DNA from 3 places in the Photorhabdus aballayi genome. Region 2 is predicted to be linked to each of the others. Evidence: predicted binding sites of a transcription regulator. Region 2 holds the regulator's gene; each other region holds the start of a gene.
What was found. Region 2 encodes CRP, which controls carbon source genes, mostly activating them, when cyclic AMP is high. Its sites were predicted from a motif close to ATGTGANNNNNNTCACAT; they were not measured.
Positions count from the first base shown of each region.

Region 1 (5,978 bases), on a different contig from region 2:
AGAAAATAGTTGTAAATGAACTGTATAGGTAAATAATAAAAAAACTATTTTTAGGATTCAATAAGTTAAATCCATTCCAGCTCTAGAAGCGCATAATGTTTTGTCATAACACAGAACGGACCGCAAACACCTATAAAATATTCCGCATGTGAATAATAGGAAAAATTTAAGTTTTTAATCCAATGTTATTTAAGAGGTATATTATTTAAGAAAAAGCCATCAGATAGTGATTTTTATTTTTTCTTAAATAAATCAATGCAATAGCTCTTTACTGATAACAAAGAGACGATGATAGTGATAATCCCTGTCATGGCCCCAGCAATAATTAGCCCAAGTTACACAGAAGTCATCCCATGAAGTAATCAGGTTCAGTGGACGCTCCTCTTTGGTGCCATCAGAAACATACACATGATAGCCATTAATGCTGATAGCCCAAGCAATCATACGCTCCCAAAACCTACGTCCATCTAGCGTTTGCTCACTATCAGATACAATAATGGAGTATCTTTCTAGAAAAAATCTAAAAAACTCTTGTGGCAAACCTCTCACTGCTCCGTCATGTTGAGGAAGGACTGTACGCCACACAAGTATCTGTGTGCATGTTTTTTTTGATGGAACAACATACTCCATAAATTCCAACTTCACAGCGTAAACCGTCTCAGGCATATCTGCATTAGTCACTAATCTATATTGATTGCCAGAAACAGATGTCAGTAAGCGATAACCGTGTGGGGTAACAAATCCAGGCAAAGAAAAGTCTTTCACTCCACGTTCAATGAAAGCCTGCGTGTGTTCTACATTTTTCTCTGTCATATTAAGTTTGATATTGAAATGCGCTTCAGGGATCAATACTGGCATCTTTTCTTTTACTCTATAATCACTCATTGTCTCCTCCAGCAGTTGTCGGAGTACTTCTGATAAAAAACCGAAAATCTTTACTTCGGCGCTGCCTCATCACTGGTTACCAATGCCCACTGTATTAGCAAAATGGTAAATGATCAACGTTTAACCGACTTATAAACAAGCACTCACCCTCATTCCATAAGTGAAAAATCTCGCTGCAACGTCCTACATAACTTGACATTTTCACACTCTGTACAATCCAAACGAAGATCACATTCTATCCCTATTCCTTAAACTATTCTTGATTAATATGCGAACAAAATCGCAACATATTTAACATAAGTTGCTAGTCTTAATAAAGTGAAAGCTCTCATTAACCACTTATCCCATAAGAAACGATATAACAAACTGGAGACTGAGCAATGAAAAAAATCCTATTGTGTTGTGCAGCCGGTATGTCCACCAGCATATTGGTACAACGCATGCAAGCAGAAGTGATAAAACGGGCATTGGACATTGAGATCAAAGCAGCCCCCATAGTTGAATTAGAACACCTGATAACCGACGTTGACGTTGTTCTACTCGGCCCACAAGTGAAGTATCAATTATCTCATTTTTCCGCTATCGCCAAACCACTCGGCAAACCAATAGACGTTATTGACATGATGGATTATGGCACCCTTCGTGGTGATAAGGTTCTCGATAAGGCATTAAACCTGTTGGAATAAGCCATTTCACCACCACTTGGAGTCCCTCATGAGTCTCTATACCTCTTTTACTTGTATCTTAGAACGCTATATTATCCCGATTGCCGGGCGAATCGGTAACCAACGGCATATTATTGCAATGCGTGACGGCTTTATCTCGGCCATGCCATTTTTGATCATCGGCAGCATGATGTTAATTGTGGCAAACCCACCCTTCGATTTACAGACTACATCCTCATTCGGCCAAACTTGGTTGTCCTTTGCCAAAACGCACTGGGGCACCATCACCATGCCTTACTTTATGACTATGGGCTTAATGAGTGTCTTTGTTGCGGTCGGTACCGCCTATAGTTTAGCTAAATCTTACGGTCTGGATGGGCTAACTTCTGCTTTACTGTCACTGGTGGCGTTTTTGCTAGCAGCAGCACCACAGATAGAAAACAAAATAGCTCTCGATTTCCTCGGCGGCACCGGTGTATTTACCGCATTAATTTGCGCTATCTGGTCAGTTGAACTAACTCGTCTACTAAAAAAATATAACATCACCATCCGAATGCCAACGCAAGTGCCGCCAGCAATTGCCCGTTCTTTTGAACTTCTGTACCCAGTCATAGGTATCTTGTTGACAGTTTATCCTGCCAGCTTGCTATTACAGAGTGAATTCAATCTACTTATTCCCGCAGCCATAATGCAGATGTTCCACCCACTCATCTCCGTCGGTGATACTCTGCCTGCCATTATACTGGCGCTACTCATTTCTAACCTACTGTGGTTTGCTGGTATTCATGGCGCCAACATTGTCACTGGTTTGATGGCCCCTATTTTTATGGCAAATATTGCTACCAATGCGACATTAATGGCTCAAGGTACTGTTGCAACACAAATTTTTACTGACCCTTATTGGTCGTTTTATATCTGTATTGGCGGCTCTGGTTCTACACTGGTTCTGGCGATTCTTTATCTGCGCAGCCGTTCTATACATTTGCGTACTATTGGAAAACTGGGCGTAGTTCCATCCATATTCAATATTAACGAACCACTGCTATTTGGTTCACCGATTGTGATGAACCCAACCTTATTTATTCCACTACTGGTTGTGCCATTGGTCAATGCAGTATTGTCCTACAGCACCCTGCATCTTGACCTGGTGCATAAAACGATCGCCCTTTCCCCCTGGACTGCACCGGCGCCATTCGGCGCAATGATTTCCGCCGCTTGGGATTATCGTGCGGCAGTGCTAGTTATCATACTCATGATAATCGACCTCTTTATCTGGTATCCCTTCTTCAAAATTTATGAAAAACAATTGCTCAACGAAGAAGATAAACAGCGAGAAAACACAGCATCCCCCGGTGTAGAAACTCAACCCCAACCATAATTTTTGGAGGATTTACACATGGATTTAGAACAAGCTATTGATTTAGAAAAAACTATTGTAGAACTGCTGGTTCATGCCGGAAGCGCACGCAGTCACGCGCTAATGGCATTACAACATGCCAGAAACGGTGACTTTCAAACAGCACAAACACTGATGGCTGAATCCCGACAAGCAATCAAAGAAGCACACACCATTCAAACTACCCTCATCGGATTGGATGAAGGCTGCGGTAAATTACCGGTCAATCTCATCACTGTACATGCTCAAGATCACTTAATGAACGCAATGGTTATTCAAGATCTTGCCAACGATATGATTGAACTCTATCGCCGAATACCATCACAAGAGGAAAAAATATGAAACGAATCAAAATAGCCGTTATTGGCGGCGGTAGCAGCTACACACCCGAATTAGTCGAAGGACTTATTCAACACAAAAAAAGTATTCCCCTATCTGAATTGGCATTAGTTGACATTGACAGTGGAAAACAAAAAGTAGAAATTATCGCCGCGCTTACTCGCCGTATGTTAGCTCGTCACGACATGGATCACGTTATTGTCAGCGTCCATTTCACACCAGATAACGCCATTCGCGGCGCCAGTTTTATTTTGACTCAACTACGCGTCGGCCAGCTTCCGGCTCGCGCTGCGGACGAGCATTTGGGGCTAAAATACGGCTTAATCGGTCAGGAAACTACCGGCGTAGGCGGATTTGCCAAAGCGCTACGTACCATCCCTGTTTTGCTAGATATCGCTCATAAAATCGAGCAACTTGCACCAGACGCATGGATGATTAACTTCACCAATCCAGCCGGGATCGTTACCGAAGCAATTTCCCGTTATAGCAAAGCAAAAATTATTGGCTTATGTAACGTCCCAGTCACAATGCATCATATGATAGCTAATATGTTACAACGCCCTTATCAGGACGTGCAGTTACGCTTTGCCGGGCTGAATCATATGGTCTGGGTGCATCAAGTACTGGTTTCAGGTCAGGATAAAACTCAACAAATTCTTGATATGCTATGCAATGGTGCTGTTTTAACCATGAATAATATTCAAGAGGCACCCTGGCCTCCACCACTACTCAAGGCACTAGGCGCAATCCCCTGCCCTTATCACCGCTATTTCTATCAAACCCGCAATATGTTACAGGAAGAGCGCGAAGCCGCAATCAAACAAGGCACTCGGGCAGAACAGGTCATGAAAGTAGAACAGGAACTATTTGAACTGTATGCTGATCAAGAACTTGATCACAAACCAGAACAACTCAGTTTCCGCGGTGGCGCATTCTATTCTGAGGTCGCACTGGATCTGATTTGCGCCATTCATAACAATCTCGATAGCCAATTGGTGGTCAATACCACAAACCACGGTGCTATTCGGGGTTTGCCGGACGATGCCGTCATTGAAACTAATTGTATTATTAATGCAGAAGGCGCCCACCCACTGACATTTGGCCGTTTGCCTGACAGTATGTATCCTTTGACCCAACAGATAAAAATCTACGAACGTTTGACGATCAAAGCAGCCGTTTATGGCGATCGCAATGCAGCTCTATTAGCACTGATTACCAACCCACTGGTTGCCGATGCAGATATTGCTTCACCACTATTGGATGACGTATTAATGATAAACCGTGATTATCTGCCACAATTTCGATGAATAAACAGTAATTAATTTGAAATTAGGATCGGAATAAAGTTAAAGAGATACCCATTATTGCCAATTAATACTGGTATCGTTAATTGATTTTGTCACTTTTTTTGCGGTGCAATACGCAATTATTTCTCACACTAAGTTTAAACAGGAAAGTCTGTATTATACTGTGATGAAATCAATTGATTGAAGAATATTGAAATATAAAGTTTCAACACGTTGAAATTTTGGGAAACTCTATGCCTTTTAAAATAGAAAACCTCGGATATGGGGAAGCACATATCTCAGATTTTGAGGTATTTGGCGTGGAATATACTTTGATTATAATGGAAATTATCTCAAAGGGAGATTCTTCTGTCGTTTTACCTGAAAATTACAGATTTAACCGGGGCTGTTTTTTCGAAGTCTCATTTGACGCAAAAAACAAGTTAGATCCAAACGGGAGGGGTTATGTCATATATACATCATGAACAAGCTGAAAAAGAAAAGCTTGAACTCGAAAAAGCAGTAGCTAAAAAAGCGGAACGCATGAGAGCGGCTTACAGCGCCCTAAAAAAATCTGAAAGAGAGGGTACTGTTCAGTATCTCAATGAAAAACGAAACTGGTACGTAGTCCGCTAAACACTTGAGAGGAGCTTTTCGCTCCTTTTTTACTCCACAATATGTTATTGGGAAATCTTAAAACAATAGCCAATCTTAAAACAGGTGATATCGTAAACATTAATATCAATGAAGAAGGAGCAGTTATTCAAAAAGTAGTCAAGAAACGATTAACTGAGTCTGATTTACTAAATGGCTTATCTGCTTATACTGCTCATGCTGACGAACTGGCAGCACCGAGTCACAAAGAGCTAGATGGCTAATGTCCATTCCTAAACGTGGAGATATTTGCTGGCTTGCTTTCGAACAAAATCTCCCTTACGAATAAGATAATTATCACCATCCCCGCCTCTTCATAATGATGAAAACTACTCAAAAAGCGGGGAAATATACCCTATGGATTTCAAGATGCATTGCGACGGCAAGGGAGCGAATCCCCGGGAGCATAGATAACTATGTGACTGGGGTGAGTGAGCGCAGCCAACAAAGAGGCAACTTGAAAGATGACGGGTATAAGTTCAAGTTTATTGTCCCGTTATTTACTGTGCTTAACAGACTCAACGGAAGATTCAATATACCGTTCTTCTGGACGAAAAACAGCAATCAGACGGAAAATCAAACTCATACCGATACCTACAATCGTTGCCAACGCCATACCTTTAAGTTCGGCAACACCGATATTAATTTTCGCTCCACTGACGCCAATAATAAGAATAACGGAAGTCAGAATCAGATTTTGCGCTTTATTGTAATCCACTTTGGAATCAATCAGCACCCGAATACCTGACGCGC
Region 1 is NZ_JAPFCD010000018.1:18,916-24,893, reverse strand. It holds gene OO184_RS11510 (hypothetical protein) at 253-885, opposite strand; gene OO184_RS11505 (PTS sugar transporter subunit IIB) at 1,266-1,571, shown strand; gene OO184_RS11500 (PTS sugar transporter subunit IIC) at 1,600-2,928, shown strand; gene OO184_RS11495 (PTS lactose/cellobiose transporter subunit IIA) at 2,947-3,288, shown strand; gene OO184_RS11490 (6-phospho-beta-glucosidase) at 3,285-4,592, shown strand; gene OO184_RS11485 (hypothetical protein) at 4,826-5,056, shown strand; gene OO184_RS11480 (hypothetical protein) at 5,037-5,207, shown strand; gene OO184_RS11475 (AbrB/MazE/SpoVT family DNA-binding domain-containing protein) at 5,249-5,449, shown strand; gene uraA (uracil permease) at 5,722-5,978, opposite strand, start outside.
Region 1: the regulator CRP is predicted to act here: its motif matches at 1,154-1,171, upstream of OO184_RS11505 (PTS sugar transporter subunit IIB).

Region 2 (5,978 bases):
GCGGAAGCGAATGAAGCGGCATTTAAGCTGGCTCGTCACTATGCCATTACGCGTCACAGTCCCTATAAAACCAAAATTATCGCATTTCATCAGGGTTTTCATGGTCGCACCTTATTTACTGTCTCCGTGGGTGGTCAGCCAAAATATGCTGATGGTTTTGGGCCAAAACCCGCGGATATTATTCATGTGCCTTTTAATGATTTAGATGCAGTGAAGGCCGTCATAGATGACCATACTTGTGCTGTTGTATTGGAGCCGGTTCAAGGAGAAGGGGGAGTCACACCGGCAGCACCGGCATTTATTCATGGGTTGCGTGAGCTTTGCGATAAGCATCAGGTGTTGTTGGTGTTTGATGAAGTGCAAAGTGGGATGGGGCGTACCGGTAAGCTATTTTCTTATATGCATTATGATGTTACGCCGGACATCATTACCACAGCAAAAGCATTGGGAAATGGCTTCCCTATCAGCGCTATGCTGACGACAGAGAATATTGCGTCTGCGATGATGCCGGGAACTCACGGTACAACTTATGGCGGTAATCCGTTGGCTTGTGCAGTTGCAAATGTTGCTTTTGATATTATTAATACGCCAGAGGTTCTGGAAGGCGTTGAAAAACGCCATAGTTTAATAGTGAATTTTCTGAATGATATCAATCAGAAATATTCGATATTTGGTGAAATTCGTGGAAAGGGTCTGCTGATTGGTGCGGAACTCAAAGCGCCGTATCAGGGAAAAGCTAAAGATATTCTGCAACTGGCGGCTGCAAATGGCTTAATGTTGTTGAGTGCGGGTGGTGATGTACTGCGTTTCACGCCTTCGTTGATTATCAGTGAAGAAGAGCTTGCTCAGGGCATGGAACGGTTGGAGCAGACAATTAGTCAGTTGGTGTAATTAAGCACAAGAGAAATCAGCGCAGGATTATGCGCTGATTAATCAAGCGTTAACGTGTACCGTAAACAACGATAGTTTTACCGTGTGCGGAGATCAAGTTTTGATCTTCTAGCATTTTCAGAATACGACCAACTGTTTCGCGGGAACAGCCAACAATCTGACCAATTTCCTGACGCGTGATTTTGATTTGCATTCCGTCCGGGTGGGTCATTGCATCTGGTTGTTTCGCCAGATTCAATAAAGTTTGGGCAATCCGGCCAGTAACATCCAGGAAAGCCAGATTACCGACTTTCTCAGAAGTTGTTTGCAAACGGTTTGCCATTTGGGCAGATAAACGCATTAAAATATCCGGGTTTACCTGAATCAGTTGGCGGAATTTTTTATAGGAGATTTCAGCCACTTCACAGGCGCTTTTGGCCCGTACCCAGGCTGTACGCTCTTGCCCCTCTTCAAATAATCCAAGTTCACCAATGAAATCCCCCTGATTTAAATAGGAGAGGATCATCTCTTTGCCTTCTTCATCTTTAATCAAAACCGCAACAGAGCCTTTTACGATGTAGTAAAGCGTCTCTGCTTTTTCGCCTTGATGAATAAGCGTACTTTTAGATGGATATTTATGAATATGGCAGTGTGACAAAAACCATTCAAGAGTCGGGTCTGTTTGTGGCTTGCCGAGAACCATTCGCTTCATCCTCTGTTGTTATCGCTGCCTAAATAACACGAGAATCTAAAAGTTTCTCGTCAGGCTGGCTTATAAAGACACTAGCTTAACATATTAGTTTGTTGAAAAACCGACAGATAAGGGTTTTATATAGGTTATCTGAAATTTGAACCTTACGTATTGAGCTTAACCTATATATACCCGGCCCGCTTCTGTTTTTAACACAGGAAAAGGCTTCTGTCTTGTCTTGTATTGTTTCAGCATAATAAACTGCTCATTAGATTGCCAGTTTAATACTGAAAGAGTAGGCTTGGATGCAAAGAACGACTTAAGAGGTATTTATGCAAGCGCGGGTAAAATGGGTTGAAGGATTGTCTCTTTTGGGGGAGTCATCTTCTGGTCATCAGATCATGATGGATGGTAATGCTGGCGATAGAGCGCCGAGCCCAATGGAAATGGTATTAATGGCAGCCGGTGGTTGCAGTACGATTGATGTAGTTTCTATTTTACAGAAAGGCAGGTACGACATAAGAGATTGTGAAGTAAAATTAACTTCCCAACGTCGTGAAGAGGCGCCACGCTTGTTTACTCATATTAATCTGCATTTTATTGTTACGGGTAAGGATTTAACAGATAAAGCGGTTGAACGTGCTGTCATGTTGTCTGCGGAAAAATATTGCTCTGTTTCATTGATGTTGGGGAAATCAGTTGAAATTACCCACAGTTTTGAAGTTAAAGATATAGATTGATAAATTATTTCTTGATCAAAAAATAACAACAGGTAACTAATATCTCAGTTACCTGTTTTTTTAACTGAATAATATAAGATGCAAATTTTAAGTGCCGGATTTTCTAAATTTATCTCAGGCGCTGATTAACAAATCTTTTCCCCTTCCAGCAGTCGCTGTACCAATGGCGTCATAATTAATTCCATTGCTAATCCCATTTTTCCGCCGGGAACTACGATGGTATTAATGCTTGAAACGAATGAGCCTTGTAACATTGCTAGCAAGTATGGGAAATCAATTTGAGTCAGATCACGGAAGCGGATGACAATGAAACTTTCATCCAATGATGGAATGGCTTTAGCTGAAAATGGATTGGATGTATCAACGGTAGGGACACGTTGGAAGTTGATATGTGTTCGTGAGAATTGTGGCGTAATGTAGTTGATATAATCATCCATAGAACGCACGACGGAATCCATCACGGCTTCCTGTGAATGCCCCCGTTCTCCGGTATCGCGGATGAGTTTCTGTATCCATTCAAGATTGACAATCGGCACGACGCCCACTAGCAGATCAACATGACTGGCGACATTATGCTGTGGTGTGACAACGCCGCCGTGCAGACCTTCATAAAACAGCACATCGGTCTGCTTAGGTAAAGATTCCCACGGCGTAAATGTACCGGGGAGCTGGTTGTAAGGGACGGCGTCGTCATAGGTATGGAGGTACTTGCGCCGGCGGCCTTCACCGGTTTCACCATAGTCAATCATGGTTTTTTCCAGCATGCCAAAATCATTGGCTTCTGGCCCAAAATAACTGATATGTCTGCCTTGCTCCTTGGCTTTACGGATTGCGGCATCCATTTCAGGACGGGTGTAACGGTGGAAACTATCTCCCTCTATCTGTGCTGCGCTGATGTTAAGTTGCTGGAAAATCTTACGGAAAGCTAAACTGGTGGTGGTAGTTCCGGCGCCACTGGAGCCGGTAATTGCAATAATCGGATGTTTGGCGGACATACAGTAAACTCCATAATATTAAGGATGGAACATTTTTTTTGGCACAATATTGATGCTCTCATGCAGTTCAGACCACACCAGCATAACATCTCCCCGTTCCAACTGACGGCGTATGTCAGCGACCTTCTGCTCCAGCGATTTTTCATCTTCGCCATAGTCAGTGCCTTCCCGCAGGACAAAGCTCTCTATCAAATTTAGCAGAGTTTCTGGCTCCAGTTGTTGCCACGGAATAATCATTGTGGTTGCTCCAGATAAGATGACAGCCAACTTGGGATGCGTTGTTCCAGCCACATTTGTGGTTTCTTCAACGAACCGCTGACAAAGCCGACATGTCCACCATATTCTGTCATTTGGTATTCAATATTTTTAGGTAACATTTTGAGATCAGGGACAACTTCCGGCGCCATAAAGGGATCGTCTTTAGCATGAATAATCAGCAGCGGCACAGTAATATCAGGCAGACGCGGTAGAGCGCTGCACTGGCGGTAGTAGTCCGCTGCATTTTTAAAGCCGTGGATTTTTGCGGTCACAATTTCATCAAATTCTCGAATATGTTTCAATCTTTTTACCTGAGACAGATTGATAGGGAGTGAGCCGGGGTAACGTAACAATTTACGGGTGGCATTACGTTTCAGGCTATTCAGTAAATAGCGTTCATAAACCTGAGAAAATCCTTTTTCTATCCGCAGGGAACAGGCTTCCAACATCAAAGGGGCGGAAACAATGACGGCAGCATTGATCTGGGCGTTGGTTTTTTCTTCTGCCAGATAGCAGGCTAGCATATTACCGCCGACTGAATAACCTACGGCTGAGGTGGGTGCATCACCGTAGGTCTGTTTTAACCAGCTCAGAAAATAACGGGCATCGCTTGTTTCGCCAGAATGATAGAGACGTTTTTGGCGGTTCGGTTCACCACTGCACCCGCGAAAATGCATGACAACGCCAAGCCAGCCTTTTTCTTGGCAGATATGAAGCAAACCGTGGGCATAAGGGCTGTGGAAACTGCCTTCCAGACCATGAAACAGGATCAATCGTGGCTTGTGTGCTGCGGTGGCGGGATCTTCACTCCATGCCAGATCAACAAAATCGTTATCTGGTAAATTAAGCCGTTGCCAATATGGTTGCAGTTCGGGATACCGCCGCACCAGACGCGGGAGTAGTGTCTGCAAATGCGGATTACTGGCTCCGGTTAGAGGACGAAAGATATCAGTCATAATGGTTTCGAGTTAAATTGATTAGTTATCTTGTATGGTGAATAACATACTGATATTTTCTGTTAAAGGGAAACGCCATTATTCAGGATGAAAGGTAACTCTTCATGACAGCAAGCCTGATTTTTTCATTAACAACTTTTTTGTTTATTTCTGCCATTACGCCGGGTCCAAACAACATGTTGCTGACTTCATCAGGTGCTAACTTTGGCTTTATCCGCTCTTTGGGATTGCTCTTTGGCGTTGTTCTGGGCATGCAGACGATTTTATATCTGGCTGCTTTCGGAATAGCGACATTGCTGTTGATCTATCCTGCTATTCACACCGTCATGAAAATCGCAGGTAGTCTCTATTTGCTATGGTTAGCATGGAAAACGGCAACAGCCAGTTACCGGCGTCTGGATGTCAAAGATAGCGCGGTTATCAAGCCGGTGCGCTGGTATCAAGGTTGGTTATTGCAGTTTTTGAATCCGAAAGCTTGGCTGATGGGGTTGGGGGCTGTTGGCAGCTACAGTATTGCCGGTGATCACTACCTCTATTCCATCATCGTGATCAGCATTGCGGTGATGTTTATTAATTTCTTGTGCGGCATGGTGTGGACGGGTTTTGGTTCGTTGATAGGGTCGTTGCTCCGTAGTCGCAATGCTTGGTTTATTTTCAATATTATAATGGGCATATTGACGGCAACTTGTGTGCCACTGATTTGGCTTGGGTAATTTAGTCAGCTAATTGCGTTTTTAGTTATAGAAAATATTATTTTATTCTTTTTTACTTTGGCAAATATCTACAACACTTATTCTGACGTACCTCGTCTTTTTATGACATTGGAGGTGTTTAAGTGGGTAGATCCGCTCTTGTAGTTTATCTTTTTTTTCTGGCGTTCTTGCTATTGATTCCTGCTGTTCAGGCGAACCGTCAGCAAGTAACGATTGCTTATCAAACTTCACCAGAGCCAGCAAAAGTAGCCCAATATAACGGCGATTTTGCCCGGCAATCTGGTGTTGATGTGCAATGGCGGAAATTTGACAGTGGTTCTGCTGTGCTACGAGCGTTAGCTTCTGGTGATGTGCAGATAGGCAATATGGGTTCTAGTCCATTAGCGGTTGCTGCCAGCCAAAAATTGCCGGTAAAAATTTTTCTCATTGCTTCCCAGTTAGGGCAATCAGAAGCATTGATTGTTAATCAAAAAATCACTGAACCTACTCATCTTATCGGCAAACAAATTGCTGTTCCTTTCATTTCTACTGCCCACTACAGCCTGTTAGCCGCATTGCGTCACTGGCAGATAGATCCAAAGCTAATCAAGATTATTAACCTACAACCACCAGCAATTGTTGCCGCGTGGAAGCGTGGTGATATTGATGGCGCTTTTGTCTGGTTACCTGCCGTGAATGAATTAGCGGCAACAGGCCGTGTACTGACTGATGCAGCGCAAATTGCCCAATGGGGATCGCCAACGCTGGACGTATGG
Region 2 is NZ_JAPFCD010000050.1:9,431-15,408, reverse strand. It holds gene argD (bifunctional acetylornithine/succinyldiaminopimelate transaminase) at 1-891, shown strand, start outside; gene crp (cAMP-activated global transcriptional regulator CRP) at 941-1,573, opposite strand; gene OO184_RS19490 (OsmC family protein) at 1,894-2,301, shown strand; gene OO184_RS19485 (phosphoribulokinase) at 2,427-3,296, opposite strand; gene OO184_RS19480 (YheU family protein) at 3,315-3,533, opposite strand; gene OO184_RS19475 (hydrolase) at 3,530-4,510, opposite strand; gene OO184_RS19470 (LysE family translocator) at 4,615-5,223, shown strand; gene tauA (taurine ABC transporter substrate-binding protein) at 5,346-5,978, shown strand, end outside.

Region 3 (5,978 bases), on a different contig from region 2:
CTTATTTGTATGAATTTAAAAGTGATGATTGGTCATTACAACCAGGATTAGGTGTAGTTTGGAATAGTAAAAAACAAAATCGTTATGAATATGGCATCAAAGATAATGAATCGCGCCGTAGCGGATTAGAAAAATATACTCCAGATGATAGCTGGATTCCCTATGTGGAATTATCTGCCAATTATAAATTTAACCAGACATGGTCTGCATTTATGATGGGGCGTGTTGAGCGTTTACCGAGTGAAATTAAAGATAGTCCGATGGTTAATAAGTCATATTCAAGTATTGTCTGGACAGGTATTACATATAGTTTTTAATTGCTCGTAGCAATAATATCGAATAGAGACTGAATTCACTAGGTAGTATTCAGTCTTTCTGATGTGAATGAGTGAGATATTTACTGATAGTCTTTCCGGCAACGGATTAAAACTGAAAGGTGGGCTGGACTATCATCTTTAGAAATTAATGGCTTATGGATACGCGCTGTTTCTACACAAATCATATTTTTATAACCTTCATTACACATATCTTTCATGTTGTTCGATAGTTGGGCGCCTGGATTCCAGCATACAACATCACTGTGATGATAATGGTGAATTTCAATTGTTCGTTTCAGCGATTTATCCCTTATCAGATTAAAATCTTCTGGCTCGGTATAAATATGATCAGTACGACCGTTGAAAATAAAATCTTCTGTTGTTGTGTATTGCTCTTTATCAGCAACGGTATCAATAAAATGTTTACCTAAACCACTGACTGAAATTTGATTAATATCGCCTATATTCAAATAAGTGTGTAGGGCGCAGGTGGCTTGATAATCACCATAGGTTTCCAGCTCCACTTCACAGGTTTCACACAGTTTGAAACGGGCAATCAAGGTAAAATCATGAGGCCACAATTTATGGGTATATTCATTGTCTCTCAGCGTGAAAGTTAATATGACGCCATTTTCATGTTCATTATGTGCGCTAAATTCCCAGGGAAGAATTCTGGCAAAACCGTGACTTGGCGCTCTTGAGGAACCAAACCAAGGCCAACAAATAGGAATGCCGCCGCGGATAGCCGTGCCTGCTGCAAATGTGGTTTTCTTGCTTAACCACAACCCCGGTTCCTCACCACTAGGTTGCCAGGCGATGAGATGCGCCCCTTGCAGACTGATTGCGCCACGAACTTTAGGATGAGAGACGACTATCAGTGGGAAGCCATCTATATTTCGTTGACTAATAGCTGGAGAAATTTGTTCTGCAACCGGTAATGAAAAGATTCTATCGTTCATCCGTATAACCTTTGAACCAAAACTGGGAGATGGCATGGCCCCAAGAATAACGCATGTTGTGCACAGATTGAAACAAAAGAGCTGCCGGGGAAGGGCAGCTCTTTTCAGCAAGGAAGTTACTCAGTTATTTAGCGATGTGAGCAATCAGATCCAGAACTTTGTTAGAGTAACCGGTCTCGTTGTCGTACCAGGAAACCAGTTTCACAAAGTTGTCGTTCAGAGCGATACCCGCTTTAGCGTCAAATACAGAAGTCAGTTTTTCGCCATTGAAATCGTTAGATACGACGTCATCTTCGGTGTAGCCCAGAACGCCTTTCAGTTCACCTTCAGCAGCATCTTTGATCACGTCACAAATTTGTTGATAAGTGGCTGGTTTTTCCAGACGCACAGTCAGGTCAACAACCGATACGTTAGGAGTAGGAACGCGGAAAGCCATGCCAGTCAGTTTACCGTTCAGCTCAGGGATAACTTTACCAACAGCTTTAGCTGCGCCGGTAGATGATGGGATGATATTTTGAGCAGCGCCACGACCACCACGCCAATCTTTCGCAGAAGGACCGTCAACGGTTTTCTGAGTTGCTGTTGTTGCGTGAACAGTGGTCATCAGACCTTCAACAATGCCGAATTTATCATTGATAACTTTAGCTAGCGGCGCCAGACAGTTAGTGGTACAGGAAGCATTAGAAACGATGTCCTGGCCTGCATAAGTTTTGTGGTTAACACCCATAACAAACATAGGCGTGTCATCTTTGGATGGGCCGGTCAGAACAACTTTTTTCGCACCAGCGGCAATGTGCTTACGTGCGGTTTCGTCAGTCAGGAAGATACCTGTTGCTTCTGCAACAACATCAACATCCACTTCATTCCATTTCAGGTTAGCTGGATCTCTTTCTGCTGTAACGCGGATAACTTTGCCGTTAACAATCAGGTGGCCGTCTTTTACTTCAACAGTGCCGTTGAAGCGACCGTGAGTTGAATCGTATTTCAGCATGTAAGCCATGTATTCGGCGTCCAACAAATCGTTGATTGCAACGATTTCGATGTCTGAACGTTCTTGTGCAGCACGGAAAACAATACGGCCAATACGACCAAAACCGTTGATACCTACTTTGATAGTCATAGTGTTCCACCAGCTATTTTTTAGTGAATTAAAAATTATTACTAAAGTTACCAAAACCTTGCCAGCCGTCAAGCGGAATCGTGTCAATAGCTGAAAAACTTAGCTTTGAGCTCACCATTTAGACGCTTGCTATAGGGTACTGGCAAATCGAGCCGCCCATCATTATCAAGGCGTAGACAGATATTGAAAGTTAATTGGTTAGATATGCGAGTCACATCACAAACTAGTAGGATAAACCGATCCAGTTAACCGCGGAAAATAAATTCCACTGCTGTAATGTTAATCTTTTGTTATAATTAATCAATTTTATTGAAAGCATGAGTCCTATTATTAAGGTGGTCGTTATGGCTAAGAATCCTGATGTTTCCCTCTATGAAGAACTTACTGATATTCAGCGTCATGTAACCCAGAATGCCGGGACAGAGCCGCCATTCTCAGGGAAATTGCTACATAATAAGAAAAGCGGCGTGTATCATTGTTTATGCTGTGAGCAGCCGTTATTTATGTCCGACACTAAATTTGATTCTGGTTGTGGCTGGCCGAGTTTTTACCAGCCTGTTACTCATGATGCAGTGCAGTATCTTGATGATGATAGTCACAATATGCATCGTATTGAGGTACGTTGCAGTCATTGCAACGCTCATTTGGGACATGTGTTCCCTGATGGCCCGCAACCGACAGGAGAACGTTTTTGCATCAATTCGGCTGCATTAAGCTTTACTGATGAAAATACAGGCGAGAAAACAGTCGGTTAATCGTTTTTATTATTGCGGACATAATCTTAATTTACGCAAAAAATCGTTTCAGCTAATTCTGGAAAATAATGAGGAAATATCAATGGAACTGGATGATCTGTTATCTGTAATGACACCAGAAATATATCAACGCTTGGTTCAGGCAGTAGAACTGGGTAAATGGCAGGATGGTGTACCTCTAACGGTAGAGCAGAAAGAGCATAGTTTGCAAATGATTATGTTATGGCAATCAAGGCATAACCATGATCCGCAACATATGACGATTGGTACTAATGGTCAGTTGGTGATGAAGAGTAAACAAGAACTGAAAACGATCTTTCAGTCTGAGTTGGTGGCAACATTTAAGCCATAATCTTTCGCAAGTAGGTGATGAAAAGGCTGAGTGTGTAAACTCAGCCTGGCCTTGGATTGATATCAGAGAAGAGCGCCTTCTAGTTGAGCAAGTTCTATCAATATAGCGCCTTTCTCTGTTATCTCTTTGAATGCTGATTGGCTATCATTTGGGCTGAGGTTAACCCCTCGACAACCATCGGTAATGACCCAAGTTTCATAACCTAATGCCAGCGCATCCAGCGCGGTAAACTTCACGCAATAATCGGTAGCGATACCGATAATAAACAGGCGTTCAATTTGCTGTGCTTGCAACCAATCATCAAGCCGGGTTTTACTCTGATGGCCGTTGTCAAAGAAAGCACTGTAGCTATCGATCTGTGGATTTTCACCTTTGTAGAAAATTTCAACAATTGCCTGCTTGTTTAGCTGTGGATGGAAATCAGCGCCGGGCTGACCTTGAACACAGTGTACCGGCCACCAAACTTGCGGAATACCGTTTAATATACCGATATCGCCGATCTTTTGGCCGGAATTTACTGCAAAGCTCATATGTTCAGCAGGGTGCCAATCTTGGGTGGCGATAATGCTGATATTGTGTTTCAGACAAATATCAATTGCCTGATTTGCTGCAACAATGACTTGTTCGCTCTCTTCTACGGCTAAAGCGCCGCCGGTACAGAAATCGTTCTGTAGATCAATAAGTAATAGGGCTGTTTTCATCTCTTTCCTTGATTATTTATCAGTATACCCGTTATCTTTCAAGTTACCTTTTTGTTGGCTGCGCTCATTCACCCCGGTCACAGAGTTATCTATGCTCCCGGGGATTCGCTCCCTTGCCGTCGCGATGCATCTTGAAATCCATTGGGTATATAACTTAATTCACCACGTAAATTTTGTTGCATTAAATAACGAATCTGTTCATTGCTATAGGGTTGACTGAGTAAATAGTGCAACTTGGTTAAAGTTGCTTCAAAAGTCATATCGTAGCCGCTTATTACCCCTGCTTCGGCCAGAGCATGGCCCGTTGCATAACCGTCCATATTGACTCGGCCGGAAATGCATTGAGTCAAATTAACAACTACGATCCCTCTTTCTGTCGCCTGTTTTAGCTCTTTCAATAATTCAGGGTGTTGAGGTGCGTTTCCGACGCCATACGAGCGTAGGATGAGAGCCTTAACCGGCTGCATTAAAATATTATTCACAACCTGACTGGAAAGGCCAGGATAAATGGTGATTACGCCAATTGGCTGAGGGGTAATCTGATGAGTAATAAACTCTCCGTGGCTAGCAGGGGCAAAACATGTATTGAAGGTTTTGATGTTAATACCGACTTCCATTAATGGAGAACAGTTTGGCGAAGCAAAAGCATCGAAACCATCGGCATGTGCTTTGACGGTCCGGTTCCCACGAAACAGTTTATTATTGAAAAACAGGCTGACTTCGTTCACTGGGTAATTAGCGGCAAGATAAAGCGCATTCAACAAGTTTGTCTGCCCATCGGAGCGCAGTGCTTCCAGTGGGATTTGCGACCCAGTGACAATGACTGGCTTACCCAGATTCTCAAACATAAAGGAGAGGGCCGAAGCGGTAAATGCCATTGTATCCGTACCATGCAGGATCACGAACCCATCATAATCATGGTAGTTTTCTCGGATATCATCAGCGATAAACTGCCAGTCTTCTGGGGTCATATCAGAAGAATCAATCAGTGGTTGATGTTCACGGATGGTGAATGTCGGCATCTCTGGTCGATGGAATTCGGGCATCTTTGTTAATTGGCGTTGTAAATGCCCGGAAACGGGAATGTATCCCTGAGATGAGTGTTGCATCCCAATGGTTCCGCCAGTATAGACGACGTAAATAGACTTCTTCTGCATGATTGCACCTCATAAAAAGATCAGCAGGATTATAGGAGTATTACAGAATAAAAAAAGCCTGGCAGGGATCTGTCAGGCTAAATTAATCGAGCTATTGCTGGAATCATGCATTGTTATGAGTTGCTTAGCGAATATCTCCGCAATTTAAACAGAATGCATAACGATTTTGCGGATCATTCAAATGGCGATAGAACTCACTTTGTTGTTTCACTTCCTGAGCTGCTTGAGCCAACGGCGCGGGGAGCCAGGCTTGAATCGCTTCCGGTACGATAGCTTGTGCGGTTGCTGTCAACTGGCTCATCAGCAACTCACTGAATGACATTTCAGGCTGCATCCAGTCGAGTTCTGGGTTATCCAATTTTGCCAATTCAGCCGCTTTGGTGACCGCATCATCGAAATCCCCCAATTGATCGACCAATCCATTGGTTTTAGCATCATGACCAATCCACACATGCCCCTGAGCAATTTTATCGACTTCTTCACGTGTTTTATGGCGTGAATTAGCAACAAGGCCGATAAAGTTGTTATAGCCATTCTCGATATTAAGCTGCATCAGTTCTGAGAACTCTTTGCTGAGCCCTTTGGTAACAGAAATACCTGCGAATGGTGTCGTGGAA
Region 3 is NZ_JAPFCD010000001.1:182,002-187,979, forward strand. It holds gene OO184_RS00640 (MipA/OmpV family protein) at 1-317, shown strand, start outside; gene OO184_RS00645 (D-hexose-6-phosphate mutarotase) at 398-1,276, opposite strand; gene gapA (glyceraldehyde-3-phosphate dehydrogenase) at 1,401-2,396, opposite strand; gene msrB (peptide-methionine (R)-S-oxide reductase MsrB) at 2,741-3,151, shown strand; gene OO184_RS00660 (YeaC family protein) at 3,234-3,503, shown strand; gene pncA (bifunctional nicotinamidase/pyrazinamidase) at 3,566-4,204, opposite strand; gene ansA (asparaginase) at 4,294-5,361, opposite strand; gene sppA (signal peptide peptidase SppA) at 5,486-5,978, opposite strand, start outside.
Region 3: the regulator CRP is predicted to act here: its motif matches at 2,601-2,618, upstream of msrB (peptide-methionine (R)-S-oxide reductase MsrB).